3 regions of the Enterobacter chengduensis genome follow, and region 3 is predicted to be linked to each of the others. Evidence: predicted binding sites of a transcription regulator. Region 3 holds the regulator's gene; each other region holds the start of a gene.
What was found. Region 3 encodes LexA, which represses DNA repair genes until DNA is damaged. Its sites were predicted from a motif close to TNCTGTATGTACATACAGNA; they were not measured.
Positions count from the first base shown of each region.

Region 1 (9,869 bases), 1.4 Mb from region 3:
GGCAAAAACTCGCTGACCCATGCGCGGTCAAGGACCGATTGGAGTTCATCTTCACGCGCGTTCGGGCGCGCCAGCAGGACGTTTTCACGCAGCGTAGCGGCGGGCAGCTGCGGGTTTTGCCCGACCCAGCTGAGCTGTTTACGCCAGGCGTCAGGATCGAGGTTGCGCAGTTCGGTTTTGTTGATCCGCAGTGAGCCCGTGTAGGCCATAAAGCCGGATAGCGCGTTCAGCAGAGAACTTTTACCGGAACCGCTGGTGCCGACGAGCACCACGCGCTGTCCGGCCGGTAAGGTAAAGTTCAGCGGACCGGCGAGCACTTTGCCCTCGGGGGACAGAATGGAAAAGTCCTGCGCTTCAATGGTCACGGGTTCGTTAGCGTTCAGCGTCACGTCACCCCGTTCCGGGTGGGCCAGCGGCGTTTCAAGGAACGTTTTCAGGCTGTCGGCAGCGCCAACCGCCTGCGCTTTGGCGTGATAGAAGGTCCCTAGATCGCGAAGCGGCTGGAAAAACTCCGGGGCCAGGATCAGCGCCAGGAACCCGGCGGAAAGGGTCACCGCCGTGCCGTAATGGCCGAAATCCAGCGCGCCAAGATAGGAGAAGCCAAAGTAGACCGCCACGAGGGCAATCGACAGCGAGGTAAAGAATTCCAGTACGCCGGAAGACAGGAAGGCGAGGCGGAGCACTTCCATGGTGCGCTGGCGGAAGTCCTGCGATGCCTGACGAATGTTTTCGGTTTCCGCTTCACCGCGGCCAAAAATGCGCAGCGTCTCCATGCCGCGAAGGCGATCGAGGAAATGGCCGCTGAGGCGACCCAGCGCCAGGAAGTTGCGGCGGTTGGCATCCGCTGCCCCCATGCCGACCAGCGCCATAAACAGCGGGATCAGCGGGGCGGTGCCCATCAGAATCAGCGCCGCCATCCAGTTCACCGGGAAGATGGCGATGACGATCAGCACCGGAACGAAGACGGCAAGGGCCATCTGCGGCAAATAGCGCGCGTAGTAGTCGTGCATATCGTCAATCTGCTCAAGGATCAGCGTCGCCCAGCTTCCGGCAGGTTTGCCCTGGATCCACGCGGGCCCGGCTTCCTGAAGCCTGTCGAGCACCTGACGACGGATCTCGTAGCGGATATGCTGTCCGGCGTGAAAACCGACGCGCTCACGCAGCCATACCACCCAGGCGCGCAGGATAAAAATCAGGATCAGGACAATAAAGGGCAGCAGGAGCGCTTCGCGCGGGATGTTCTCCATGATCATGTGATTAAGAATGCGGGCCAGCAGCCATGCCTGGGCAACAATCAACAGACCGCTAACGAACCCCAGCAGACGGGAAATCATAAGCCAGCGGCGGGAAATAACGCTTTGCTGTTTCAGCCAGCGTGTTAACTCTTGTTGACGGGTTTTTTCCATTGCGTACTTTGCAGGTGACGTTATTAGAAATTGGGCAGCGCAATGTTACAACGGGGAGACAATAAAGGCGACTTATCGCCGCCTTTATTTACGTTTGTTACTGACTTGTAAAGATTATTTGCCTTGTTCAGCCAGCCCGTCGAGGTAGCGTTCAGCGTCCAGCGCGGCCATACAGCCGGTGCCCGCAGAGGTGATCGCCTGACGGTAGATATGGTCCATCACGTCGCCAGCCGCGAACACGCCCGGAATACTGGTCTGGGTCGCGTTACCGTGAATGCCGGACTGCACTTTGATGTAGCCGTTTTCCAGCTCCAGCTGGCCGTCGAAGATGGCAGTGTTCGGGCTGTGACCGATCGCCACAAACAGACCCGCTACTTCCAGCGTTTCGACCTTATCGGTGTTCTGGGTATCGCGGATACGCAGACCGGCAACGCCCATCTGGTCGCCCGTCACCTCTTCCAGGGTACGGTTGGTGTGCAGCACGATGTTGCCGCTTGCCACTTTATCCATCAGGCGCTTGATCAGGATCTTCTCCGCGCGGAAGGTCTCGCGACGGTGGATCAGGTGCACCTCAGAGGCAATGTTGGCCAGGTAGAGCGCTTCTTCCACCGCGGTGTTACCGCCGCCGATGACCGCGACCTTCTGATTGCGGTAGAAGAAACCGTCACAGGTGGCGCAGGCAGAGACGCCGCGGCCTTTGAACGCCTCTTCGGATGGCAGGCCGAGGTAGCGGGCAGAGGCACCGGTGGCGACGATCAGCGCGTCGCAGGTGTATTCGCCGCTGTCGCCCGTCAGGCGGAACGGACGGTTCTGCAGATCGACCTTGTTGATGTGGTCGAACAGAATTTCGGTTTCGAATTTCGCGGCATGCTCGTGCATACGTTCCATCAGCAGCGGCCCGGTCAGGTCGTTCGGGTCCCCTGGCCAGTTTTCCACTTCGGTGGTGGTGGTCAGCTGACCGCCTTTTTCCATACCGGTGATGAGTACCGGGTGCAGGTTAGCGCGTGCAGCATAGACCGCTGCGGTATATCCCGCAGGTCCAGAACCAAGGATTAGCAGCTTACTGTGTTTGGCCGTGCCCATGAGATCCCCATTGTTGTTGGCAGACATTTGGCTGGATTGTAGGGAATTTGTTGTCGTAAAAAAAGAGCACAGCAATTTTGATATCAATCTGTGTAATAGTCGCGGACGATGAATGATGCGCTATAACATCACGCTTTCTGCTGAAAATCGGTCGTTTGTAAGGCAATAAAATGAGGATTAATCCCCCGGCGTAATGAATATCCGGCATGTTGTACTAAAAAACGATGTTTTGCTTTGACAATCCCCTGCGCTTTTGCGAAAACATTCAAGGAAGAAAAAAAACTGCGTTAACCGTATGCCGCATAGGCATGCACGTAAATGCCATTTTTACCGGGTCAGTGAAATCTACGCATGGCGTGGACAGACGCCATACGTGATGTCGGTGACGGCCTTAGGGCAACGGTCTTCTTACCAACAGAACCCGAATCCGCATCGCGTCTAATACAAAATCAGGCGATGTGATGACTAACGGGTACAGGCTCTGAACAGTGATGTGCACAGGGTCCAGGCAGGAGTAGGGAAGGAATACAGAGAGACAATAATAATGGTAGATAGCAAGAAGCGCCCTGGCAAAGATCTCGACCGTATCGATCGTAACATTCTTAATGAATTGCAAAAGGATGGGCGTATTTCCAACGTCGAGCTTTCAAAACGTGTGGGACTTTCCCCGACGCCGTGCCTTGAGCGTGTGCGCCGACTGGAAAGACAGGGTTTCATTCAGGGCTATACTGCTCTGCTGAACCCGCATTATCTGGATGCCTCACTTCTGGTATTTGTTGAGATTACTCTGAATCGTGGTGCGCCGGATGTGTTTGAGCAATTTAACGCCGCTGTACAAAAACTTGAAGAAATTCAAGAGTGTCACCTGGTTTCCGGTGATTTCGACTACCTGTTGAAAACCCGTGTGCCTGATATGTCCGCCTACCGCAAGCTGCTGGGGGAAACCCTGCTGCGTCTGCCAGGCGTGAACGACACCCGTACTTATGTGGTGATGGAAGAGGTCAAACAGAGCAATCGTCTGGTTATTAAGACGCGCTAACACGGAACAGGTGCAAAATCAGCGTAGTTTGATTACACTCCTGTTAATCCATACAGCAACAGTGCCGGGGAGCCCCGGCGCTGTTGTCCGTTTTAGCAAACAGGCAGGATATGCCTGATACCTGGAGAGCCTTTCTTGAGCCAGGAATACACTGAAGACAAAGAAGTCACACTATCGAAGCTAAGCAGCGGACGTCGTCTCCTCGAGGCTTTGCTGATTGTTATTGCCCTTTTTGCCGTCTGGCTGATGGCAGCCTTACTCAGTTTCAACCCCTCAGATCCCAGCTGGTCACAAACTGCATGGCATGAACCTATCCATAATTTAGGCGGCGTCCCCGGTGCCTGGCTTGCGGACACGCTGTTTTTCATTTTCGGTGTAATGGCCTATACGCTTCCCGTGATTATCATTGGCGGATGCTGGTTTGCGTGGCGTCATCGTCAGAACGACGATTATATCGACTATTTCGCCGTGTCGCTGCGCCTGATTGGCGCGCTGGCGCTGATCCTCACCTCCTGCGGGCTGGCCGCAATCAATGCGGATGATATCTGGTACTTCGCCTCAGGCGGGGTCATCGGCAGCTTATTAAGTTCTGCACTGCAACCAATGCTGCACAGCAGCGGCGGTACGCTGGCGCTGCTCTGCATCTGGGCGGCCGGTCTGACGCTGTTTACCGGCTGGTCCTGGGTGAGCATTGCCGAGAAAATAGGCAGTTTTATCCTCACCATTCTGACCTTCGCCAGCAACCGTACCCGCCGCGACGATACGTGGGTTGATGAAGACGAGTACGAAGATGAAGAGGAAGATGACGCGCCTGTGCAGCGTCGCGAGTCTCGCCGTGCCCGTATTCTGCGCGGCGCGCTGGCGCGCCGTCAGCGCGTTGCGGAGAAATTTGCCAACCCGCTAGGGCGTAAAACCGATGCGGCGCTCTTCTCCGGTAAACGTATGGATGAAGACGAGCAGGTGGCGTATCGCGCTGCGGGTGTCGCCGTCGATCCTGACGATGTGCTCTTCTCCGGCAGCCGGGCCACGCCTGGCGATTTCGACGAATACGATCCGTTGTTAAACGGCCACTCGGTGACCGAACCGGTTGCCGCAGCCGCAGCCGCGACGACCGCTGCGCAGGCGTATGCCGCGCCTGTCGACGCCGTGACGCCATCCGCGCCGGTGTCGCCGCCGGAGTCCGTTATTCAGCAGCCTCAGGTTAACTGGCAAACTGCACCAGGCGTTCATACGCCGGAGCCGACTATCGCGCCTGAACCTGAAAGCTACATCCCAGTGCAACAGGAGCAGTGGCAGCAGCCTTATCAGCCGCCGCAGCCTGAGTATGAACCGCAGCCATATCAGCAGCCAGTGGCCCAGCCTTATCAGGAATATGCACCTGACCCGGTCGAGCCGGTGCAGCCTTATGCCGAGCCGCAGCCTGAACCTGAAATCGTGGAAGAGGTGAAGCCTGCGCGTCCACCGCTGTACTATTTTGAAGAAGTAGAAGAGCGCCGTGCGCGTGAACGCGAGCAACTGGCGGCCTGGTATCAGCCCGTGCCTGAACCGGTGCAGGAGCCGGTGACGAGAACGCCATCTGCTTCAGTGCCACCGGTCGACCCGACGCCTGCGGTTGCCCCCGTAGCGGAAAGCGTGAAGCAGGCTACGGCGGCCGCTGCCGTGGCTGCACCTGTTTTTAGCCTGGCAACGGGCGGTGCGCCGCGTCCTCAGGTGAAGGAGGGAATTGGTCCGCAGCTGCCTCGCCCTAACCGCGTCCGCGTGCCAACCCGCCGCGAGCTTGCTTCTTATGGCATCAAGCTGCCTTCCCAGCGTATGGCCGAAGAGAAAGCGCGCGAGCTCGAGTATGAAGACGACGGCGATGACATGCAGCAGGACGAGCTGGCCCGCCAGTTCGCTGCGCAGCAGAATCAACGCTACGGCGAAGAGTATCAGCACGATGAACCGGCGCTGGAAGATGAAGATGACGCGGCAGAGGCCGAATTAGCGCGCCAGTTTGCCGCCACCCAGCAGCAGCGCTATTCCGGTGAACAACCGGCTGGCGCAAATCCGTTCTCGCTGTCTGATTTCGAATTCTCACCGATGAAGGATCTGGTGGATGATGGCCCGAGCGAGCCGTTGTTTACCCCGAGCGTGATGCCGGAAGCAGAGCCGGTGCGCCAGCAGCCAGCGCCGCAGGCCTACGCGCAGCCGCAGCAGCCTGTTCAACAGCCGTATGCACAACCGCAGCAGCCGCATCAGCAGGCGCCGCAGTTCCAGCAGCCTGCGCCACAGCCGCAGGAGAGCCTGATTCACCCGCTGTTAATGCGTAACGGCGACAGCCGTCCGCTGCAGCGTCCCAGCACGCCGCTGCCGTCTCTGGATCTGTTAACGCCGCCGCCGTCAGAAGTGGAACCCGTTGATACCTTCGCGCTGGAGCAGATGGCGCGTCTGGTGGAAGCCCGTCTGGCTGACTTCCGCATTAAGGCAGATGTGGTGAACTACTCGCCGGGCCCCGTTATCACCCGTTTCGAACTGAACCTGGCGCCGGGCGTTAAGGCCGCGCGTATTTCCAACCTCTCTCGCGACCTGGCGCGTTCGCTGTCGACCGTTGCGGTGCGCGTGGTGGAAGTGATACCGGGTAAACCGTACGTGGGTCTGGAGCTGCCGAACAAGAAACGTCAGACCGTCTACCTGCGTGAAGTGCTGGATAACATCAAATTCCGCGATAACCCATCTCCGCTGACCGTGGTGCTGGGTAAAGATATCGCCGGCGATCCGGTGGTGGCCGATCTCGCGAAAATGCCTCACCTGCTGGTGGCGGGTACCACTGGTTCCGGTAAATCCGTCGGCGTGAACGCCATGATCCTCAGCATGCTCTATAAAGCGCAGCCGGAAGATGTGCGTTTCATCATGATCGACCCGAAAATGCTGGAACTGTCGGTCTACGAAGGCATTCCGCATCTGCTGACCGAAGTCGTGACCGACATGAAGGACGCCGCCAACGCGCTGCGCTGGAGCGTCAACGAGATGGAGCGCCGCTACAAGCTGATGTCTGCGCTGGGCGTGCGTAACCTGGCTGGCTATAACGAGAAAATCGCCCAGGCGATGCGTATGGGGCGTCCGATTCCGGATCCTTACTGGAAGCCGGGCGACAGCATGGATGCCCAGCATCCGGTGCTGGAAAAACTGCCTTATATCGTCGTGCTGGTCGATGAATTCGCTGACCTGATGATGACCGTCGGTAAGAAAGTGGAAGAGTTGATTGCCCGTCTGGCGCAGAAAGCGCGTGCGGCCGGTATTCACCTTGTGCTGGCGACCCAGCGTCCTTCCGTGGACGTGATTACCGGTCTTATCAAAGCGAACATTCCGACGCGTATCGCCTTTACCGTATCAAGTAAAATTGACTCCCGCACCATTCTTGACCAGGGCGGCGCTGAGTCCCTGCTGGGTATGGGTGACATGCTCTATTCCGGCCCGAACTCCACCTCTCCGGTGCGCGTCCACGGTGCGTTTGTCCGCGATGAGGAAGTTCACGCCGTCGTGCAGGACTGGAAAGCGCGCGGTCGTCCACAATACGTTGACGGCATTACCAGTGATTCGGAAAGCGAAGGCGGCGGCGGTGGCTTCGACGGCGGCGAAGAGCTGGATCCGTTATTCGATCAGGCGGTTAACTTCGTTACCGAAAAGCGCAAGGCGTCCATTTCCGGCGTACAGCGCCAGTTCCGCATCGGCTATAACCGCGCAGCGCGTATCATCGAGCAAATGGAAGCGCAGGGCATCGTGAGCGAGCAGGGGCACAACGGCAACCGCGAGGTGCTGGCACCGCCGCCGTTTGATTAACCTTCAGCGATTGCAAAGAAGGGTAAATCAGCCAAAATTAAGCATTTTCTTCTGTCGCCTGCCTCCGGGCAGGTCCAGAATAGAAGACGGAAACCCCATATCGGGAAGACGTATTTTAAGGAATAACAATGAAAAAAATCGCCATCGCCTGTGCATTACTCACCAGTTTTGTCGCCAGCAGCGTCTGGGCTGATGCAGCCAGCGACCTTAAAAGCCGACTGGATAAAGTAAGCAGCTTCCACGCCAGCTTCACGCAAAAAGTGACTGACGGCAGCGGCAACGCGGTGCAGGAAGGTCAGGGGGATTTGTGGGTAAAACGCCCAAATCTGTTTAACTGGCACATGACCCAGCCGGATGAAAGCATCCTGGTCTCTGACGGTAAAACACTGTGGTTCTTCAACCCGTTCGTTGAGCAGGCCACGGCGACCTGGCTGAAAGATGCCACCAGCAATACGCCATTTATGCTGATTGCCCGCAACCAGGCCAGCGACTGGCAGCAGTACAATATTAAACAGACGGGTGACGAGTTTGTCCTGACGCCGAAAGGCAGCAACGGCAACCTGAAGCAGTTCACCATTAACGTAAGCACCAACGGTACCATCAATCAGTTCGGCGCGGTTGAGCAAGACGATCAGCGCAGCAGTTACCAGCTCAAGTCTCAGCAGAACGGCGCCGTGGATGCATCGAAATTCACCTTTACCCCGCCGCAGGGCGTAACGGTGGACGATCAACGCAATAAGTAAGAGGCGTGAGTGAGCAACCTGTCGCTCGATTTTTCGGATAACGCGTTTCAACCTCTGGCCGCTCGTATGCGGCCAGAAAATTTAGCGCAGTACATCGGCCAGCAGCACCTGCTGGCTGCCGGTAAGCCTTTGCCCCGTGCCATTGAGGCCGGGCATCTTCACTCCATGATCCTCTGGGGGCCCCCGGGCACCGGCAAGACCACGCTTGCAGAAGTGATTGCCCGCTATGCCAACGCGGACGTCGAACGCATCTCGGCGGTGACCTCCGGCGTGAAGGAGATCCGTGAAGCGATCGAGCGTGCGCGGCAGAACCGTAATGCCGGGCGGCGCACCATCCTCTTCGTGGACGAAGTCCACCGCTTCAACAAGAGCCAGCAGGATGCCTTCCTGCCGCATATTGAAGACGGCACGATCTTCTTCATCGGCGCGACCACCGAAAACCCGTCTTTTGAACTGAACTCGGCGCTGCTTTCCCGCGCGCGCGTTTACCTGCTCAAATCGCTGACGACCGAGGATATCGAAAAGGTCCTCACCCAGGCGATGGACGACAACGCGCGCGGCTACGGCGGGCAGGATATCGTTCTGCCTGGGGACACCCGTCGTGCGATTGCCGAGCTGGTTAACGGCGATGCGCGTCGGGCGCTGAACACGCTGGAGATGATGGCCGATATGGCCGAGGTCGACGATGCCGGCAAGCGGGTGCTGAAACCGGAACTGCTCACCGAAATTGCCGGGGAGCGCAGCGCGCGTTTCGATAACAAAGGCGACCGTTTTTACGACCTGATCTCGGCGCTGCATAAGTCCGTGCGCGGCAGCGCGCCGGATGCGGCGCTCTACTGGTACGCGCGTATTATCACCGCGGGTGGCGATCCGCTCTACGTGGCCCGTCGCTGCCTGGCGATTGCGTCAGAAGATGTCGGCAATGCCGATCCTCGCGCCATGCAGGTCGCGCTGTCGGCCTGGGACTGCTTTACCCGCGTTGGACCCGCGGAAGGTGAACGCGCCATTGCGCAGGCGATTGTCTATCTGGCCTGTGCACCGAAAAGCAATGCGGTTTATACCGCATTCAAAGCCGCAATGTCCGATGCACGCGAACGGCCGGACTACGATGTGCCGGTTCACCTGCGTAACGCGCCGACCAAACTGATGAAAGAGATGGGGTATGGGCAGGAGTACCGTTACGCTCATGATGAACCCAATGCCTACGCCGCCGGGGAAGAATATTTCCCGCAGGAGATGGCACAAACGCGTTATTATCACCCCACAAACAGAGGTCTTGAAGGCAAGATTGGTGAAAAGCTCACCTGGCTCGCCGGACAGGATCAAAATAGCCCTATAAAACGCTACCGTTAGTTCAGTCGTTGCGGTAATGTTGGCAATTGTATCCTTGTGGCCGCAGGCTGTGGCCACATTTCCTATTTTAATTCGATAAGCACAGGATAAGCATGCTCGATCCCAATCTGCTGCGTAATGAGCCAGACGCAGTCGCTGAAAAACTGGCACGCCGGGGCTTTAAGCTGGATGTAGATAAGCTGCGCGCTCTCGAAGAGCGTCGTAAAGTTCTGCAGGTACAAACTGAAAATCTGCAGGCAGAGCGTAACTCTCGATCGAAATCCATCGGCCAGGCGAAAGCACGCGGGGAAGACATTGAGCCATTACGCCTGGAAGTGAATAAACTGGGTGAAGAGCTGGATCAGGCGAAAGCCGAGCTGGACGTTCTTCAGGCCGAGATTCGCGATATTGCCCTGGCTATCCCGAACATTCCTGACGACAGCGTGC
Region 1 covers NZ_CP043318.1:1,768,700-1,778,568, forward strand. The annotation lists gene cydD (heme ABC transporter permease/ATP-binding protein CydD) at 1-1,406, opposite strand, end outside; gene trxB (thioredoxin-disulfide reductase) at 1,521-2,489, opposite strand; gene lrp (leucine-responsive transcriptional regulator Lrp) at 3,034-3,528, shown strand; gene FY206_RS08725 (DNA translocase FtsK 4TM domain-containing protein) at 3,664-7,347, shown strand; gene lolA (outer membrane lipoprotein periplasmic chaperone LolA) at 7,476-8,090, shown strand; gene rarA (replication-associated recombination protein RarA) at 8,100-9,443, shown strand; gene serS (serine--tRNA ligase) at 9,536-9,869, shown strand, end outside.
Region 1: the regulator LexA is predicted to act here: its motif matches at 3,567-3,586, upstream of FY206_RS08725 (DNA translocase FtsK 4TM domain-containing protein).

Region 2 (9,869 bases), 730 kb from region 3:
GCCCCCGGTACCAGACCGCCACGGCTGACGGCAATAATGCCTTTCCACTGTTCGGAAGGCATCAGACGCGCAGCCAGCTTGCGTGCGTGAATCTGCAACATGTCCCAGGTGACGACGTATTTTTCGCTCATGTGAAGTGTCCCAGCCTGTTTTTATACGGCTTAAAAAGTGTTCGAGGGGGAAATAGGTTGCGCGAGATTATAGAGATCTGACGCACTAAAAACCAGTGTTTAGCGCCTTCTGCCTCAGTTTTTACATGCTTTATGCTACCAGCCAGCAGAGAAAGTGGTATTCTCAGATTCATCTCGCAAGCCTGACTTGTGGTAACTATTAACCTGCTAACCCTGTGGCCTGCAACCCTATTTGCAGCGCCTCGACAAGGAGACTTATCGTGTCTGAACTGTCTCAATTATCTCCGCAGCCGCTGTGGGATATTTTTGCCAAAATCTGCTCCATTCCACACCCTTCCTACCATGAAGAACAGCTTGCCGAACATATTATGGGTTGGGCGAAAGAAAAAGGTCTGCACGCTGAACGCGACCAGGTTGGCAACATTCTGATCCGTAAACCCGCTACCGCAGGCATGGAAAACCGCAAACCGGTTGTGCTGCAGGCGCACCTGGATATGGTGCCACAGAAGAACAACGACACCGTTCACGACTTCACCAAAGACCCGATTCAACCGTACATCGACGGTGACTGGGTGAAAGCGCGCGGCACCACTTTGGGCGCGGATAACGGCATCGGTATGGCCTCTGCGCTGGCGGTGCTGGCCGACGATAGCGTTGAGCACGGTCCACTGGAAGTGCTGCTGACCATGACCGAAGAAGCGGGCATGGACGGCGCGTTCGGTCTGCAGGCGAACTGGCTGCAGGCGGACATCCTGATCAACACCGACTCCGAAGAAGAAGGTGAGATCTACATGGGCTGCGCGGGCGGGATTGATTTCATCTCTACTCTGCCGCTGTCACGCGAAGCGATTCCTGCGGGCTTCCAGACCTTCAAGCTGACGCTGAAAGGGCTGAAAGGCGGCCACTCCGGCGGTGATATTCATCTGGGTCTGGGTAACGCCAACAAGCTGCTGGCACGCTTCCTGGCAGGCCATGCGGCCGAGCTGGATCTGCGTCTGGTAGACTTCAACGGCGGTACCCTGCGTAACGCGATCCCACGCGAAGCCTTCGCCACCGTGGCAGTACCGGCGGCAAAAGCCGACGAGCTGAAAAAACTCTCCACCGTATACCTGGAAATCCTGAAAAACGAACTGTCGGCGAAAGAGAAAAACCTGACCGTGGTGCTGGAATCCGTCTCCACGGACAAAGCCGCCCTGACCGCGCAGTCTCGTGAAACTTTCGTTCAGCTGCTGAACGCAACGCCAAACGGCGTGATCCGCAACTCAGACGTGGCGAAAGGCGTGGTGGAAACCTCCCTGAACGTGGGCGTGGTGACCATGAGCGACGACAGCGCGGAAATCATCTGCCTGATCCGCTCGCTTATCGACAGCGGTAAAGAGTACGTGGTGAGCATGCTGGAATCTCTGGGCGCGCTGGCGGGAGCCAAAACCTCTGCCAAAGGCAGCTACCCGGGCTGGCAGCCGGATGCGAGTTCTCCGGTGATGGCGCTGGTGCGCGAAACCTACCAGCGTCTGTTCAACAGCACGCCGAACATTCAGGTGATTCACGCGGGTCTGGAATGTGGTCTGTTCAAGAAACCGTATCCGGATATGGATATGGTGTCTATCGGGCCAACCATTACCGGTCCGCACTCGCCGGATGAGCAGGTTCATATCGAAAGCGTTGGCCATTACTGGACGCTGCTGACTGAACTGCTGAAGGCGATTCCTGCGAAGTAATACCCTCACCCCAGCCCTCTCCCAAAGGGAGAGGGTGAAAAATGTAGGTCCGGCAAGCGTAGAGCCACCGGGCTTTTTTACAATCCCAATACCAGCTGCCGCTCTAGCTGCGGATCCAGCAGCGTGACGTGCAATCCCACCAGCCTCACCCCTCGCCCGCCCCGGCGTTCTTCCCATGCTTTTTTCGCCGTCGCGATAAGATCGTCTTTATTCAGACGCGGCCAGACGTGCTCCTGCGTGGTCTGCTGGAAATCGTTGAATTTGAGCTTGATGCCCTGACGGGCGATGAGCAGGTCCGGCTTCACCTTGCTTAAGCGTCGCTCCAGCTCCGGGTAAAGCTGTTCTGTGATAATACATTCGCATTCGGACCAGTCATGAATATCTTCGCTGAGGGTGCGCTCAACGCCGACGGATTTTCGCAGCCTTTCGCTGTTTACGTCGCGATCGTCAATCCCCTGGCTGCGCTCCCACAGCACGCGGCCAAACTTTCCAAAGCGCTTGAGCAGCATGGCGAGATCGCTTCGCTGCACGTCTTCGCAGGTGCGTAGCCCCATGTTTTCCAGCTTTGCAGCGGAGACTTTCCCGACGCCGGGGATTTTACCGAGCGGGAGCGTTTTTAAAAATGCCGGCACCTCTTCCGGGGTGATGACGTACTGACCGTTGGGCTTATTTAAATCGGAGGCGATTTTGGCAAGGAATTTAACGGGCGCGACCCCCGCCGATGCCGTCAGATTCAGCTCGTTGAAAATCGTCTGGCGGATCTCCTGCGCCATCAGCGTGGCGGAGCCGTGACAATGCACGCTGTCGGTGACATCCAGATAGGCTTCGTCCAGCGACAGCGGCTCAATCAGAGAGGTATAGCGGGCGAAAATCTCCCGAATATGGAGGGAAGCCTCTTTGTAGGCTTCAAACCGGCCGGGCAGAAGCGTGAGATGAGGGCAAAGCTTCAGGGCCATCGCCGTCGGCATGGCGCTGCGCACGCCAAATTTGCGCGCGGGATAGTTGGCGGTGCTGATAACACCACGCTGAACGCGGCTGCCGCCAATGGCGATGGGAATATCCCGCAGCGCCGGGTTGTCTCGCATCTCCACTGCGGCAAAAAAGCAGTCCATATCGACATGGATTATTTTGCGCATAGTAAGCCCTCACTTATTACTGGATAAGTATACAGTAAGTAAATGAGGGTTGAGAAGTGTGACTGAGAATTGTCGGGTGGCGGCTTTGCCTTACCCGACCCAGAAGACTAAATAATGCGTTGTTTATCGCGCGCCATGCGTTTTTTGCGCGCATCGCACGGTTCCGGGCAGTCGCAGACCTTTTCCATCCCAAGGGAGGAAATACCGCCGCAGCTGCCCTGAATAGCTTTCCGCTTAACGATCCAGCCTAACGACATGCCGAAGATGACAAGCACAAAAACCACGAAGGTTGCCAGAAACGTGAGCATTATCAGCCTCCAAAGTCATCAAGCATGATGTTCTCATCTTCGACGCCGAGATCTTTCAGCATCTTGATCACGGCGGCGTTCATCATCGGCGGACCACACATATAGAACTCGCAGTCTTCCGGTGCCGGGTGCTGCTTGAGGTAGTTTTCATACAGCACGTTGTGGATGAACCCCGTGTAGCCCGTCCAGTTATCTTCCGGCTGCGGATCGGAAAGCGCCACGTGGAAGGTAAAGTTCGGGTTTTCACGCGCCAGCTGTTCAAACTCATCATCATAGAACATCTCGCGCAGCGAGCGCGCTCCGTACCAGAAGCCGATCTTACGCTGGCTCCCCAACCGCTTGAGCTGGTCAAAAATGTGTGAGCGCATCGGGGCCATACCCGCGCCGCCGCCGATAAAGACCATTTCCGCGTCGGTATCTTTCGCGAAGAACTCGCCGAACGGGCCGGAGATGGTCACCTTATCGCCAGGCTTCAGGGACCAGATGTATGACGACATCACGCCCGGCGGCGCATCCGGCACGTTTGGCGGCGGCGTGGCAATACGCACGTTGAGCATGATAATGCCCTTCTCTTCCGGGTAGTTGGCCATCGAGTAGGCGCGCAGCGTCGGCTCTTTTACCTCAGAGACAAAGCGGAAGAGATTGAACTTGTCCCAGTCGGCGCGGTACTCGTCCGGCACGTCGAAGTCCGCATAGGCCACGGTATGCTCAGGACACTCAATCTGAATGTATCCCCCGGCGCGGAACGGAACATCTTCCCCTTCCGGTACGCGCAGCTTCAGCTCTTTAATAAAGGTGGCTTTGTTATCGTTAGAGATAACCTCGCACTCCCATTTTTTCACGCCGAAGATCTCTTCCGGCAGCTCAATCTTCATGTTCTGGCGCACCGCGACCTGGCAGGCCAGACGGCAGCCCTCTTTCGCTTCACGCTTCGTGATATGCGACAGTTCCGTCGGCAGAATATCGCCGCCGCCCTCTTTTACCGTCACGCGGCACTGTCCGCAGGAACCGCCGCCGCCGCAGGCTGAGGAGACAAAAATGCCGTTACCGGAGAGCGTGTTGAGCAGCTTATCTCCCGCAGGTGTGCGGATCTGATTCTGCGGATCGTCGTTAATATCAATCACCACGTCGCCGGAATTCACCAGCTTCGCCCGCGCCGCCAGAATCAACCCTGACAGCACCAGTACGATTAGCGTGAACATCACCACGCCAAGAATAATTTCCATCTTTTAGCCCTTATAGCTGCACGCCGGAGAAGGACATAAAGCCTAGCGCCATCAGCCCGGTGGTGATAAAGGTGATCCCTAAGCCACGCAAACCCGCAGGCACGTTGGCATATTTCATTTTCTCGCGGATCCCCGCCATGGTGACAATCGCCAGCATCCAGCCGATGCCGGAACCGAAACCGTACACCACGGATTCACTGAAGTTGTAATCACGCTGAACCATAAACGAGACGCCACCAAAGATGGCGCAGTTTACGGCGATCAGCGGCAGGAAGATCCCCAGCGCGTTGTACAGCGACGGGAAATACTTATCGAGGATCATCTCGAGTATTTGTACCAGCGCCGCGATCACCCCGATAAAGGTGATAAAGTTCAGGAAGCTGAGATCGACCCCTTCCACCAGCGCGCCGTCCCGCAGCACAAAGTTGTAGACCAGATTGTTAATGGGTACAGATAAGCCGAGCACCACGGTAACCGCGATTCCCAGACCAAATGCCGTCGACACTTTTTTGGAAACCGCAAGGAACGTACACATGCCGAGGAAAAACGCGAGCGCCATGTTTTCAACAAACACCGCCCGCACAAACAAACTCAGGTAATGAGCCATCGTCGGTTACTCCTTTTCCTGCTGCTCTGGTCTCAACGTACGAATCAGCCAGATCAGCAAACCGATAATGAAAAATGCGCTAGGGGCCAGCAGGAACAGGCCGTTGGGCAGATACCAGCCGCCGTTTTGCACCGTGTCCAGCACCGTGATGCCAAACAGCTTGCCGCTGCCAATCAGCTCACGCAGGAACCCGACCGTCAGCAGGATCGCGCCGTAGCCCAGGCCGTTGCCGATCCCATCCATAAAGCTCGCGAGCGGCGGCATTTTCATGGCGTAGGCTTCCGCGCGCCCCATCACGATACAGTTGGTGATGATCAGGCCGACAAACACCGAAAGCTGTTTTGATGTTTCGTAGGCAAAAGCGCGCAGCAGCTGATCGACCACGATCACCAGCGAGGCGATGATCGCCATCTGGACGATGATCCTCACGCTGTTGGGGATGTGGTGGCGGATCATCGAGATAAACATGCTGGAGAACGCCGTGACCAGCGTGACCGCCAGCGTCATCACCACCGCCGTTTCCAGCTTGGTTGTCACCGCCAGGGCTGAACAGACGCCCAGCACCTGGAGCGTGATCGGGTTATTGGCTAACAGTGGGCCAATGAGCACCTTTTTAACTTCTTTCAGTTCACCGTTATCAGCCATTGTTCAGCGCTCCTTCACGTACGTTTTTCAGGAAAGGACCAAAGCCCAGCTCGCCCATCCAGAAATCAAAACTGTGCTGCACGCCTTTTGAGGTGAGCGTGGCGCCGGAAAGCCCGTCAACGGCGTAGTCGTCGCCCGGACGCGCCGCCCCTTTCATCACCTTCAGCGCAGGCTGGCCGTTATCGTCGAGCACTTTCTTGCCGACAAACTGTGCCCGCCAGTTAGGGTTTTCCACTTCACCACCCAGTCCCGGCGTTTCGCCCTGATCGTAATAGGTAATGCCTTTGACCGTGCGGCCATCGGTATCCAGTGCCACAAAGGCATACATCATGGACCACAGCCCGTTACCGTAAATAGGCAGCACCACTTCCTGAATGCGTTGTTGGGGATCGCGAACCAGATAGATTTCGGCAAGGTTACTGCGTCGCTTAATCCCGGCGGGATCGTGCGATGCCTCCAGCGTCAGGCTCATCTGCGGATCTTTCAGCGCCAGCGCCTGGTTGAAGGTTGCCGGGTCTTTATCCAGCAGTTCACCGGTTTTTAAATCCACCAGACGCGCTGAAATACGTTCGGCAAATATGGCCGAAACGTCGTCTGCGCTCATCCCGTCCTGCATCAGCCCGGCGACGGCCAGGATGTTGCGCTGTTTATCCAGCGCACGCTGCTTCTGCTGCAGAGGTTTTAACCCTACGGCAGAACCGGCCACGACAATCGAACAGACCAGACAGAGCACCAGCACCACCAGCAGCGTTTTGCTGATGCTGTCGTTATTTTTTACTTCAGCCACGCGCCTTCCTCCGCTTGATATTGGCCCGCACCACCAGGTAATCGAAGAGTGGCGCAAACAGGTTGGCAAACAGAATGGCCAGCATCATCCCTTCCGGGTACGCCGGGTTGACCACGCGGATGAGGACACACATCGCGCCAATGAGCACGCCATAGCTCCATTTACCTTTGTCGGTAAACGAGGCAGATACGGGGTCCGTCGCCATGAACATCATGCCGAACGCGAAGCCACCCAGCACCAGATGCCAGTACCACGGCATGGAGAACATCGGGTTGGTGGTCGAACCGATGAGGTTAAACAGGGTGGCGGTCAGCACCATGCCGATCATGACGCCCGCAACAATTCGCCACGAGGCCACGCGACCGAAAAGAATGATCGCGCCGCCCAGCAAAATCATCAGGGTCGAGACTTCCCCGATGGAGCCCGGTATGTTGCCAATAAAGGCATCAAACCAGGTAACGGGCTGACCCGTTGCGTTGTTCACCAGCGTTTCGCCGCCGCGTGCCGCCCACTGGGAAAGCGGCGTTGCGCCGGAAAAACCGTCCGCCGCCGTCCAGACCAGGTCGCCCGAGATTTGCGCCGGATAGGCAAAGAACAGAAACGCGCGTCCCGCCAGCGCCGGGTTGAGGAAGTTCCGCCCGGTGCCGCCGAAAATTCCTTTGGCAATCACCACGCCGAAGCTGATGCCCAGCGCCGCCTGCCAGAGCGGCAGCGTCGGGGGAACAATCAGGGCAAACAGAATCGAGGTCACGAAGAAGCCTTCGTTGATCTCATGTTTACGGATGATGGCAAACAGCACTTCCCAGAAGCCGCCCACGATAAAGACCGTGATGTAAATCGGCAGGAAGAAAACTGCGCCCAGCGTCATCATGCTGATCCAGCCCGCATCTGCAGCGAAGCTTACCCCCAAGGACTGGGCCAGACGGTAGTGCCAGTCAGACTGAATCACCTGCGCCAGCTGCTGGGCATCGTACATGTGGTGCAGCGCCGGAATGGTCTGCAGGCCAACGTTGTACATGCCCCAGAACATCGCCGGGAAGACCGCAAACCAGACCAGAATCATCATCCGCTTAAGGTCGATGGCGTCGCGAACGTGCGCCGCCCCTTTCGTCACCAGCCCCGGCGTGTAGAAGATCGTCGTTGTCGCTTCGTAGAGCGGGTAGTACTTTTTGAGCTTTCCTTCGGTAAAGTGCGGCTCAATTTTTTCAAAGAGGTGTTTTAAGCCCATCGGTTATCCTTCCTGCTCAATGCGGGTTAACACCTCGCGCAATACGGGTCCATATTCGTATTTACCCGGACACACATAGGTACACAGCGCCAGATCTTCTTCGTCAAGCTCCAGACAGCCCAGCGCCTGCGCGCCGTCGGTATCGCCGGCAAGGAGATCGCGCAGCAGCACGGTGGGCAGAATGTCCAGCGGCATCACGCGCTCGTAGTTGCCAATGGGGACCATAGCGCGCTCCCCGCCGTGCGTGCTGGTGGAGAAGTTAAAGAGCTTATGACGCAGGAAGTGGCCCAGCGTGGTGCGGGTGACGGAGTATTTTTCTGCGCCGGGCAGAACCCAGCCAAACAGCTCTTTCTCACGCCCTTCCTGCACAATGCTGACCTGCAAATGGAAGCGTCCCAGGTACGCGTGCGCGTTGGCAGCATGGCGGCCGCTGAGGACCGAACCGGAAATCAGGCGGTTTTCGCCCGCTTTCGTTTCACCCACCAGCAGCTCGTTGATGTCTGCGCCCAGCAGCGTCTTCACCAGACGCGGGTTTGCCGCCTGCGGCCCGCCGATGGCGATGACGCGTTCCGCGTTAAGCTCACCGGTGGTGAAGAGCGTACCGATGGCGATGACGTCCTGATAATTCAGGTGCCAGACCCGTTTCGTCAGGCTTACTGGCTCAAGGAAATGGATGTGCGTCCCGACCAGCCCCGCCGGATGCGGGCCCGAAAATTCATTAAACGTGACCTGCCCCTGCGGATGGCCGCCGAGCTTGCCGCCGCCGGCCTGGCAAACGTGGACTTTTCCGGACGTCAGGCGAGTTAACACGGTCAGCCCGGCATCAAAGGCTTTGCGCTGCGCCAGGATAACCGGCTGCGGGTCCACGCTGAGCGGGTTGGTGTCGATTGCCGTAACGAAAATTGCGGCCGGTTCCGTCCCCGGAACGGGGGATTTGCTGAAGGGACGCGTACGAAGCGCGGTCCATAAGCCGGACGCCAGCAGCTGATCCTGAACGGCGTCACGGCTCAGCGACGCGAGGTCTGCGGCCTCGTAATGGGTGAACTCACGCTTTTCATCGCCCTCAATGCGGATAACCACCGACTGCAGAACGCGCCGTTCGCCACGGTTGATGGCCACAACGGTGCCGCTCGCGGGGGCCGTGAACATCACGCCGGGATTTTTTTTGTCCTCAAAGAGCGCCTGCCCTTTGATAACGCGATCGCCCTCCTGTACCAGCATTGAAGGACGCATACCGAGGTAGTCGTCGCCCAAAATGGCGACATGACGGACACTTGCGCCTGTCGAAACGTGCTGCGCTGGCACGCCTGCAATCGGCAGATCAAGTCCTTTTTTGATTTTAAACATGTGGTTAGCAGGTTTCCATGAACAACAATCCAGTGGCCGCAAAGTGTAACATTTTCCCCCTCTCACGGGCAGGGAATCCGCCGTCGCGCGCGCCAAATTGCGAGCTAATGCGCAAAGTTCCTGGAGCCATCGCCATTTTGATGGTTTATAACGTAAAACTAATTTGTAAACTCACCGCCCGGCTCTTGCGAAAATCTATGGCGGTGCTAATGTGAGCGCTCCTAACAGAATAATCTGATTTCGGGTCTCTTTTGCCGTCCTGGCAAGTTGGTCATGGTTTTATCAAGGAACTAGTAGTATGCGTAAAATCGCATTGTTCATTGCGATGCTTCTGATTCCGTGCATGTCGTTTGCCGGACTGCTCAGCAGTAACAGCTCAACGACGCCGATCAGCAAGGAATATAAACAGCAGTTAATGGGATCGCCGGTTTATATTCAAATCTTCAAGGAAGAGCGCACTCTCGATCTGTTTGTGAAAATGGGCGAGACATATCAGCTGCTTGATAGTTACAAAATTTGTAACTACTCCGGCGGGCTGGGGCCAAAACAGCGTCAGGGCGATTTCAAAAGTCCGGAAGGGTTTTATAACGTTCAGCGTAGCCAGCTCAAGCCTGACAGCCGCTTCTATAAAGCCATTAACATCGGCTTCCCGAACGCCTATGACCGTGCTCACGGTTATGAAGGTAAATACCTGATGATTCACGGTGCCTGCGTGTCTATCGGCTGTTATGCGATG
Region 2 covers NZ_CP043318.1:1,052,702-1,062,570, reverse strand. The annotation lists gene gpt (xanthine phosphoribosyltransferase) at 1-131, opposite strand, end outside; gene pepD (cytosol nonspecific dipeptidase) at 392-1,849, shown strand; gene dinB (DNA polymerase IV) at 1,927-2,985, opposite strand; gene nqrM ((Na+)-NQR maturation NqrM) at 3,093-3,293, opposite strand; gene nqrF (NADH:ubiquinone reductase (Na(+)-transporting) subunit F) at 3,296-4,519, opposite strand; gene nqrE (NADH:ubiquinone reductase (Na(+)-transporting) subunit E) at 4,530-5,126, opposite strand; gene FY206_RS05060 (NADH:ubiquinone reductase (Na(+)-transporting) subunit D) at 5,133-5,771, opposite strand; gene FY206_RS05055 (Na(+)-translocating NADH-quinone reductase subunit C) at 5,764-6,558, opposite strand; gene FY206_RS05050 (NADH:ubiquinone reductase (Na(+)-transporting) subunit B) at 6,551-7,786, opposite strand; gene FY206_RS05045 (Na(+)-translocating NADH-quinone reductase subunit A) at 7,790-9,133, opposite strand; gene dpaA (peptidoglycan meso-diaminopimelic acid protein amidase) at 9,432-9,869, shown strand, end outside.
Region 2: the regulator LexA is predicted to act here: its motif matches at 3,003-3,022, upstream of dinB (DNA polymerase IV).

Region 3 (9,869 bases):
TACGTTGAGCTGCACATTCCGGACGACATCACCGAGCCGCACCTTGGCGAAGGCAAAATGCCGTCCTTTGGCTTCAGCCTGTCGCTGATCCTGCTCCCGCTGGTGCTGGTGGGCCTGAAAACCATCGCTGCACGCTTTGTGCCGGTAGGCTCTACCGCGTACGAATGGTTTGAGTTCATCGGTCACCCGTTCACGGCGATCCTGGTGGCGTGTCTGGTGGCGATTTACGGCCTGGCGATGCGTCAGGGGATGCCGAAAGACCGCGTGATGGAGATCTGCGGTGCCGCGCTGCAGCCTGCGGGGATTATCCTGCTGGTGATCGGTGCCGGTGGCGTGTTCAAGCAGGTGCTGGTGGATTCCGGCGTGGGTCCGGCTTTGGGCGAAGCGCTGACCGGAATGGGCCTGCCGATTGCGGTCACCTGCTTCGTGCTGGCGGCGGCGGTGCGTATCATCCAGGGTTCCGCCACCGTGGCGTGTTTAACCGCCGTGGGTCTGGTGATGCCGGTGATTGAACAGCTGAACTACTCCGGTGCCCAGATGGCCGCGCTCTCTATCTGTATCGCGGGCGGTTCGATTGTGGTCTCTCACGTAAACGACGCGGGCTTCTGGCTGTTCGGTAAATTTACCGGCGCCACCGAAGCGCAAACCCTGAAGACCTGGACGCTGATGGAAACCATCCTCGGCACGACGGGTGCGATTGTCGGGATGATTGCTTTCACGCTGCTGAGCTGAATGCGGTGATTTAAGAAGGCTCAAAAATAAGGCCCGGTAGCGTTAACGCTTACCGGGCCTTTATATTATGCGGAATGTCAGGCCGGGTCAGGTGAAGCCACCACCCGGCTTTTTTACATCACTCGCCCTGCGTCGCGCTCTCAATCGTCAAGCGCACGTCTGAGGTAATCAGCTCTGCCAGCATCTGGTAAACCTTCAGCGTCTCTTCCGGCTCGGCATCGCCCGTATCGCTGATGAAGCCTTCATCACGCAGCGTCAGCACCAGGGAACTGAAGACCGCTTTGTCGAAGAATTCAGGGGCGTTAATGCCGTGCAGAACGGACAGGCGCTGGGCCAGCGTCCGGCTCTCTTTCTCCAGCGTACCGCGGTTAATAGACGGGTTCGCACTCAGCAGCCAGAACGTGATGGCGTAGCGCTGCAGCGTTTCGCGCGCACCTGCTGCCAGCAGCTGCAGGGTTCGGGAGCGAGACGGATTAATGTGCAGCTCGTCATTCGTAACGGTGATCAGCCCCTGACGACGAAGCTCTTCCGTCAGTTTGTCCAGCTCGCCCGCCAGCTCGTCTTTACTCCAGCGCAGGAACAGCTCCGCTTTCAGCATCGGGTAAAGCGTCTCAACGTGACGCAATAGCTCCTGACGTGAAATACGGCGATGCTGGGTGATGATAGCCGCCATGAGCGACGGCAGCATCAGCATGTGGGTGATGTTGTTGCGGTAGTAGGTCATCAACACTGCCTGCTCGCGCGGCAGAATGATGATGTCGCCGATGGTGTCCTTTTCGACTTCAAACTTGTTCATCTGCAGCGCGTGATCGATAAGCTCGCTGGCGGTCGCAGAAGGCACGGTTGAGTCAACGGAATACGGCACGTTGCGCATCATGTCTAGGTAGCAATCCAGCTGCTCTGTAAGCTGTTCGCGGGTCAGCGAGCGCTGACGCGAAGCCAGCAGCGCCGTACAGCACAGGTTCATGGCGTTAGCCGCACCCGCGTTGTTAATGCGCACCATCAGTTCGGACGCAATGCCGTTGACCGTTGGTGTCAGCCAGGCAGGGCGAATCGCTTCGATAGGATCGATGGACTCGCGCCACTCCGGAACGTGATGGTTCAGGTACGTCATAAGCGGCATCGGTTCGCCGAAGTTTACGTAGCCCTGACCCAGGTTACGCAGCTTGCTCAGGCCGCGCAGCATCTGCGGCAGGCTCTCTTTCTCTTTGGTCGCCCCGCGTAGCTCTTTGGCGTAGGTGCCCACTTCCATTACGTGCTCATAGCCGATGTAAATAGGCACCAGCGTGATCGGACGGGTTCCGCCGCGCAGCATCGCCTGGATGGTCATCGACAGCGTGCCGGTCTTCGGATCGAGCAGACGTCCGGTGCGCGAGCGACCGCCCTCAACAAAGTACTCAACGGAATAGCCGCGGCTAAACAGCTCGCCCAGATACTCGCGGAACACGGTGGAGTAGAGCTTGTTGCCCTTGAAGGTACGACGGATAAAGAACGCGCCCAGGCGGCGGAAGATCGGGCCCGCTGGCCAGAAGTTCAGGTTGATACCGGCTGCGATGTGCGGCGGTACAAGCCCCTGGTGATAGAGCACGTATGAGAGAAGCAGGTAGTCCATGTGGCTGCGGTGGCAGGGGACATAGACAATCTCATGGCCATCATGCGCCAGCTGACGCACGCGCTCGGCGTTATGAACGTTGATGCCCTGGTAGAGGCGGTTCCACGTAAAGCCGAGAATACGATCGGACAGGCGAATCATCTCGTAAGAGAAGTTCGCGGCAATCTCTTCCATCAGCGCAATGGCGTTCTGCTGGGCTTTCTCATGCGAAATTTTCTTGCTGCGCGCTTCGTCTTCAACGGCGCGGGCAATCGCTTTGGAGGCCAACAGCTTGTTGAACAGATCCTGACGCGCCGGGAGGCGTGGTCCTACTGCCGCCAGGCGCTGACGGGCGAAGTGCATACGCGCTACGCGCGCCAGTTTTTGCGCGATGATTTTGTCGGTCCCGTGCTCGTCCGCCATGCGACGTAGCGAAACCGAAGGGGAGAAGCGCACAAAGCTGTCGCGCCCCAGCCAGGAGACCGCGAAGAACTTCTGGATGCCGTTAAGCATGCGCAGCGGCGGATTCTCTTCACCTTTTTCACGGCCCGGACGACGACCAAACATCACCGATACCGGCACCATCTGCACGTCCAGATCGGGGTTGCTGCGGTGCAGGTCGAGATAGTCATGGAACAGCTTGATGGACTCTTCTTTCGGCGTGTAATAGGTAAACACGCGCGGTCCACCGTGAATGAACACGTAGCGCGGCAGCAGCGTGCCGTCGACTTCCAGCGGTTCAAGCGGGTCAGGTAAATCATGCGCCAGACACTGGGCGCGAAGCGTCAGTAAGTCTGCCTTCGAGTTGTAAGGCAAAACGTACATAATAGGACGCGACGTATCGAGTCCCAATTCCAGCGCGGGTTCTGCTGGGATAGACTTGCTTTTTACCAGGATGCTTAATGGTAAATTAAGTAATTTGTAGTAAATTCGTGGCCAGCCGGACATAAACGATGTAAAGCCTCTGGTTAATAATGCAATTGCGGCGCAAGGATAACAGAAAGCGCGCAAAATTTCTGTTGTTACCCGTCATACTTCAGGCTGTGGCGAAACGCGCTACAGTTCCTGTTACTGACGCTTTTTTTCTTAAAAGGTTCTTTTAATGGCCAATAATACCACTGGGTTAACGCGTATCATTAAAGCCGCCGGCTATTCATGGAAAGGTTTCCGTGCCGCGTGGATCAACGAAGCCGCCTTTCGCCAGGAGGGCGTCGCCGCTATCATCGCGGTGATCATCGCCTGTTTCCTTGATGTAGATGCCGTTACCCGCGTGCTTCTCATCGGTTCCGTACTTCTGGTGATGATAGTGGAAATTCTCAATAGCGCTATTGAGGCCGTGGTCGACCGTATCGGCTCTGACTTCCACGAACTTTCCGGCCGCGCGAAGGATATGGGTTCTGCCGCTGTGCTGCTGGCGATTATCACTGCTGCCATTACCTGGGTCACGCTGCTTTGGTCACATTTCCGATGAGCCTCGAGGAATAATTAAGTCCCTGGTTTTTTGTGCAGTTTTTGATTCCAAAATCACCTTTGACTGTATATACTCACAGCATAACTGTATATACACCCAGGGGGCGGAATGAAAGCGTTAACGACCAGGCAGCAAGAGGTGTTTGATCTCATTCGGGATCATATCGGCCAGACGGGTATGCCACCCACGCGTGCGGAAATCGCGCAGCGTCTGGGTTTCCGTTCTCCAAATGCTGCCGAAGAACACCTGAAAGCGCTGGCGCGTAAGGGCGTGATTGAGATTGTCTCGGGCGCGTCACGCGGTATCCGCCTGCTGGTGGAAGAAGAGACCGGCATTCCGCTGATAGGCCGTGTTGCTGCCGGTGAGCCTTTACTGGCTCAGCAGCATATTGAAGGCCACTATCAGGTCGATCCTGGCATGTTCAAACCGAGCGCTGATTTTCTGCTGCGCGTCAGCGGCATGTCGATGAAAGACATCGGTATCCTCGATGGCGATCTGCTTGCAGTGCATAAAACTCAGGATGTGCGAAACGGCCAGGTGGTTGTGGCGCGTATCGATGACGAAGTGACCGTTAAGCGTCTGAAAAAACAGGGTAACAGCGTACAGTTGCTGCCTGAAAACAGCGAGTTCTCACCCATTTTGGTCGACCTCCGCGAACAGAACTTCTCTATCGAAGGACTGGCGGTTGGGGTCATTCGCAACGGTGAATGGCTGTAACCTCTTCCTGACAGGCTATGGCGCCGCTGTAGCCTGCTTCATTCCCCACTTCCGGTATTTTTCATGTCACTGCTGACGGCATCCGATAAGGCATTGTGGCGTCTTGCACTGCCGATGATTTTCTCCAATATTACCGTGCCTCTGCTTGGGCTGGTTGATACTGCCGTTATCGGCCATCTGGATTCACCAGTTTATCTTGGCGGCGTGGCGATTGGCGCGACGGCAACCAGCTTCCTGTTTATGCTGCTGCTCTTTTTGCGCATGAGCACCACCGGACTCACGGCGCAGGCGTATGGTGCGAAAGACCCGCTGCGTCTGGCGCGCGCGCTGGTCCAGCCGCTGATCCTTGCGCTTGGCGCGGGGACGTTAATCGTTTTATTGCGTGCGCCCCTCATCGACCTGGCGCTCCAGGTTGTTGGCGGCAGCGAGGCGGTGCTGACGCAGGCGCGACGTTTCCTCGAAATCCGCTGGCTCAGCGCCCCCGCCTCGCTGGCCAACCTGGTTCTGCTGGGGTGGCTGCTGGGCGTACAGTACGCCCGCGCCCCGGTGATTTTGCTGGTGGTGGGCAATCTGCTCAACATTGTGCTGGATGTCTGGCTGGTGATGGGCCTGCACATGAACGTGCAGGGCGCGGCGCTGGCGACGGCAATCGCCGAATACGGAACCTTTATTATTGGCCTGTGGATGGTCTGGCGGGTGCTGGCGATGCGCGGGATCTCCCTGGCGCTGCTCAAAACCGCATGGCGTGGCAATATCCGTAAGCTGCTGGCGCTTAACCGGGACATCATGCTGCGTTCGCTGCTGCTTCAGCTCTGTTTCGGTGCGCTAACCGTCTTTGGGGCCCGGCTAGGGCCAGAAATCGTCGCGGTCAACGCGGTACTGATGACGCTCTTGACCTTTACCGCCTACGCGCTGGACGGCTTTGCCTATGCGGTAGAAGCGCATTCCGGGCAGGCGTACGGCGCGCGGGAAAGCGGGCAGCTTCGGGACGTCTGGCGGGCAGCCTGCCGGCAGTCTGGGCTGGTGGCGCTGGCATTCGGCCTGGTTTACGCCTGCTTTGGCGAGCAGATTGTCGCGTCGCTTACGTCTCTCCCTGCGCTGCGCGAGCTGGCGAGCCACTATCTCATCTGGCAAGTCATTTTACCGGTGGTCGGCGTCTGGTGTTATCTGCTGGACGGCATGTTTATTGGCGCAACGCGCGGGGCGGAGATGCGTAACTGCATGGCCGTTGCGGCGGCAGGGTTTGGCCTGACGCTGCTGACGCTCCCCTGGCTGGGCAATCACGGTTTATGGCTGGCGCTTGCGGTGTTTCTCTCTCTGCGAGGCCTGTCGCTGGCCTTTATCTGGCATCGCCACTGGCAAAACAATACCTGGTTCTCCTCCCGCCACGATATATCGTGACGGTTAAAGATTCCGAATATGAAATTAACCGCCGAATCCTTAACTACAATAAATATCACGTCCAGCAGAAAAGAACGTAACGGACGTTACGACCCGACGCTTAACTAAGAGGACACGATGATGAATAAAGACGAAATCGGCGGCAACTGGAAGCAGTTCAAAGGTAAAGCGAAAGAAAAGTGGGGTAAGCTGACCGATGACGATATGACCGTCATTGAAGGTAAACGCGATCAGCTTGTCGGTAAAATTCAGGAACGTTACGGCTATGCGAAAGATCAGGCGGAAAACGAAGTCAAAGACTGGGAAACCCGTAACGACTACCGCTGGTAACGCGAAATAACCCACAGGGCGGCTCTAAGCCGCCTTTTCTTTTGCCGTTAACGCGGCTTTTTCTTCACCAGTATAGAGTGGTCATGTTGGCACGCATCCTGGTGCCGACAGGCTTCCACCTCAACACACGCTGAACACAACCCGTGTGCTTCAATCACATTATGCCGCAGGGCAAAGCCCATTCTTGCCGCCAGCGTATGCATAATGTCTTCCACGCCTTCCGCAGCTTCTTCTTTCACCACGCCACAACGGTCGCAGATAAACATAGCGGATGTGTGAGTGGGCTGATCGAAAAGATGACACAGCACGTAGCTGTTTGTGGACTCGACTTTGTGGACAAAACCCTGTTCCAGCAGGAAATCCAGCGCGCGATACACCGTGGGTGGTTTCGCCTGCGGCTCGCTTTCACGGAGCAGATCTAACAGGTCATAGGCGCTGATTGCACCCTGTTGCAGACTCATCAGGCGTAACACTTCAAGGCGCTGCGGAGTCAGGCGCACATTGCGTTGCGCGCACAGCTTTTCGGCCTGCGCTAACAGCTCTTTTGTGGACTTATCCATGTAGCACCCCGGATGTAATAGGACGGAAAACCCCCACTTTACCATGTTCTGGTAAAAACACCGAGATCCGCCAGTCTGTGCTATACCTGACCCATCGCAAACCGGGAGATTCATAATGAAAAGACCTGACTGTATTCGGCACTGGCGCGACGTGGAAGGCGCGGATGATTCGACCTATCCAGATAGCGATGAGCGGTTTTCTATCGGCGCACCGCTGGCTCGCAAGCTCGGGCTCGGGCGCATCGGCATTCATCATGAGCGGCTACCGCCCGGGCGCAGAACGTCCTACCCGCACGCGGAAAGCGATGAAGAAGAGTTCGTTTATGTGCTCGAAGGTTATCCGGAAGCGTGGATTAATGGCTATTTATGGAAACTTGAACCGGGCGATAGCGTGGGATTTCCTGCCGGAACGGGCGTCTGCCACACCTTTATCAATAACACGGACGACGAGGTGCGGTTGCTGGTCGTTGGCGAGGCCAGCAAGAAGCACAATCGCATCTACTATCCGCTTAACCCGGTCTATGCCGCCACCCGCGAGGATCGCTGGGTAGACCACCCACCCCAGTTTTTTGGACCGCATGATGGAAAACCTGGGAAAAAATAATTTCCTCTTCTATAAATATTGAGGGCCGTCACAAAATATAACAGGCCGTAAGGGAGTTTTACTTAGGGACAGAAATAGCGGGTCTTTTACTCCTTATTCACAGCAATAGTTCGTTCCTGTTTGGGTGATAACAGACAGGGGTTATTTCATAACAGACTATAACGGGCATACTGTGAAAAAAAATTTTAAATTTTCGGTGGTTAGCATCGCTGTTTCCTTGTTTATGGCAAATCAGGCGGGAGCAGCCAATACCTGGACAGAAGCGCGCAGTGATGCGATGGGGGGGACGGGCGTTGCGGCAGGAAGCTATGGCAGTGCAGTATTGATAAACCCGGCACTGCTGGCAAAGGCAAAGCCCGATGATGATGTCACGGTTATTCTGCCATCAATTGGCGCTCAGATTTCGGATAAGGACAATCTGCGCGATAAGATTGATGATATCAGCGACGATGTCAGCAAATATCGCAGCACGCTGGAAAGTATCAATCTTTTCGATCTCTTAAATCCCGCAAGCCAGGCCTCCAGGCAGGTCTCCGCAGCGGCGGGCGATCTTGCTAATCAACTAGCTTCGCTGAAAGGAAAAACCGCCAGCGGTAAAGCGGGCGCAGGGATCGCTGTCAGCATTCCTAATGACGTGTTATCCGTAGCATTCGTCGCAAAAGCGAATGCGCGTGCCCGCGTGAGTTCTTACATCGATCAGGGCGATATTGACACATTACGCGGTATTGAGGCCGTTCCAGCCACCGCGTTAGCGGCAAATCCGAATGATTTGAAGTCAAAAGGCTTTGGTCGCGCGGCGATCGTTTCGGACTATGGTGTGGCGGTGGCGCGTCAGTTCGACATTAGCGGCGTACCGGTCTCGGTCGGTATCACGCCTAAGCTGCAAAAAACCTGGCTCTATAACTATACGGTTTCCATCTACAACTTCGACAGCGGGGATATCAATAGTAGCCGCTATCGCAATGATGATACGGGCTTTAACGTCGATGCCGGTCTTGCTGCTGACTTTGGCGAGAGCTGGACTGTCGGTTTAACCGGAAAAAATCTCTTCTCCCGTGATATTGATACGAAGAAAGTGGATGGCGTGCGCGATACTTATCAAATCAGTCCTGTGGTGACCGCCGGTGCCGCCTGGCACAACGATCTCGTCACGCTGACCGCCGATGGCGATCTGACGGAAACCAAAGGCTTCAAGAGCGAAGATACGTCGCAGTATGTTGGCGTCGGTGCCGAGGTAACGCCGCTGAGCTGGCTGGCGGTGCGTGCAGGCTATCGCGCGGACGTGAAGGGGAACGACAGCAACGTCTTTACCGGCGGTGTTGGCTTCGCGCCGTTTAATACCGTGCATGTTGACCTGATGGGCCTGTACGGTGAAGACGAAACCTGGGGCGCCGGGGCTCAGCTGAGCATGACGTTCTAAAGTCTACCGGAGGCGCTGCGCCTCCGGCTTTTCTTTGTGCTATAGTAGCGCCCCTTTTCCACCGGATGCTTAAAACTTCGCCATGTCGTCAGAATCACAGACCGCTTTCCCTGCACACCGTTTCTCCATTGCGCCGATGCTCGACTGGACGGACAGACACTGCCGCTATTTCCTGCGCCAGCTCTCCCGCCATACGCTGCTCTACACCGAAATGGTGACTACGGGCGCAATCATCCACGGGAAGGGCGACTATCTGGCCTATAGCGAAGAGGAGCATCCGGTAGCCCTGCAGCTGGGCGGCAGCGATCCGGCCGCGCTGGCGCAGTGTGCGAAGCTGGCGGAAGCGCGCGGCTATGACGAGATTAACCTCAACGTTGGCTGCCCGTCCGACCGCGTGCAAAACGGCATGTTTGGCGCATGCCTGATGGGCAACGCGCAGCTGGTGGCGGACTGTATCAAGGCGATGCGCGATGTTGTTTCCATTCCGGTGACGGTCAAAACCCGTATCGGCATTGACGACCAGGACAGCTACGAGTTCCTGTGCGATTTCATCAACACGGTGTCCGGCAAAGGCGAATGCGAGATGTTTATCATCCACGCCCGTAAAGCCTGGCTCTCCGGCCTCAGTCCGAAAGAGAACCGTGAGATCCCACCGCTGGACTATCCGCGCGTGTATCAGCTAAAGCGTGACTTCCCGCACCTGACGATGTCGATCAACGGCGGCATTAAGTCGCTGGAAGAGGCCAAAGCGCATCTGGCACATATGGATGGCGTGATGGTCGGACGCGAGGCGTATCAGAACCCGGGCATTCTGGCGATGGTCGATCGCGAAATCTTTGGCGTTGAAGGCGCAGACACCGATCCGGTTGCCGTCGTGCGCGCCATGTACCCTTACATTGAGCGCGAGCTGAACAACGGCACGTATCTCGGCCACATTACCCGCCATATGCTGGGCCTGTTCCAGGGCATTCCGGGCGCGCGGCAGTGGCGTCGTTACCTCAGTGAAAATGCGCATAAAGCCGGTGCCGATATTGAGGTTCTGG
Region 3 covers NZ_CP043318.1:327,315-337,183, forward strand. The annotation lists gene gntU (gluconate transporter) at 1-732, shown strand, start outside; gene plsB (glycerol-3-phosphate 1-O-acyltransferase PlsB) at 851-3,271, opposite strand; gene FY206_RS01560 (diacylglycerol kinase) at 3,426-3,794, shown strand; gene lexA (transcriptional repressor LexA) at 3,903-4,511, shown strand; gene dinF (MATE family efflux transporter DinF) at 4,575-5,912, shown strand; gene FY206_RS01575 (CsbD family protein) at 6,033-6,242, shown strand; gene zur (zinc uptake transcriptional repressor Zur) at 6,290-6,802, opposite strand; gene FY206_RS01585 (cupin domain-containing protein) at 6,918-7,406, shown strand; gene FY206_RS01590 (conjugal transfer protein TraF) at 7,579-8,826, shown strand; gene dusA (tRNA dihydrouridine(20/20a) synthase DusA) at 8,909-9,869, shown strand, end outside.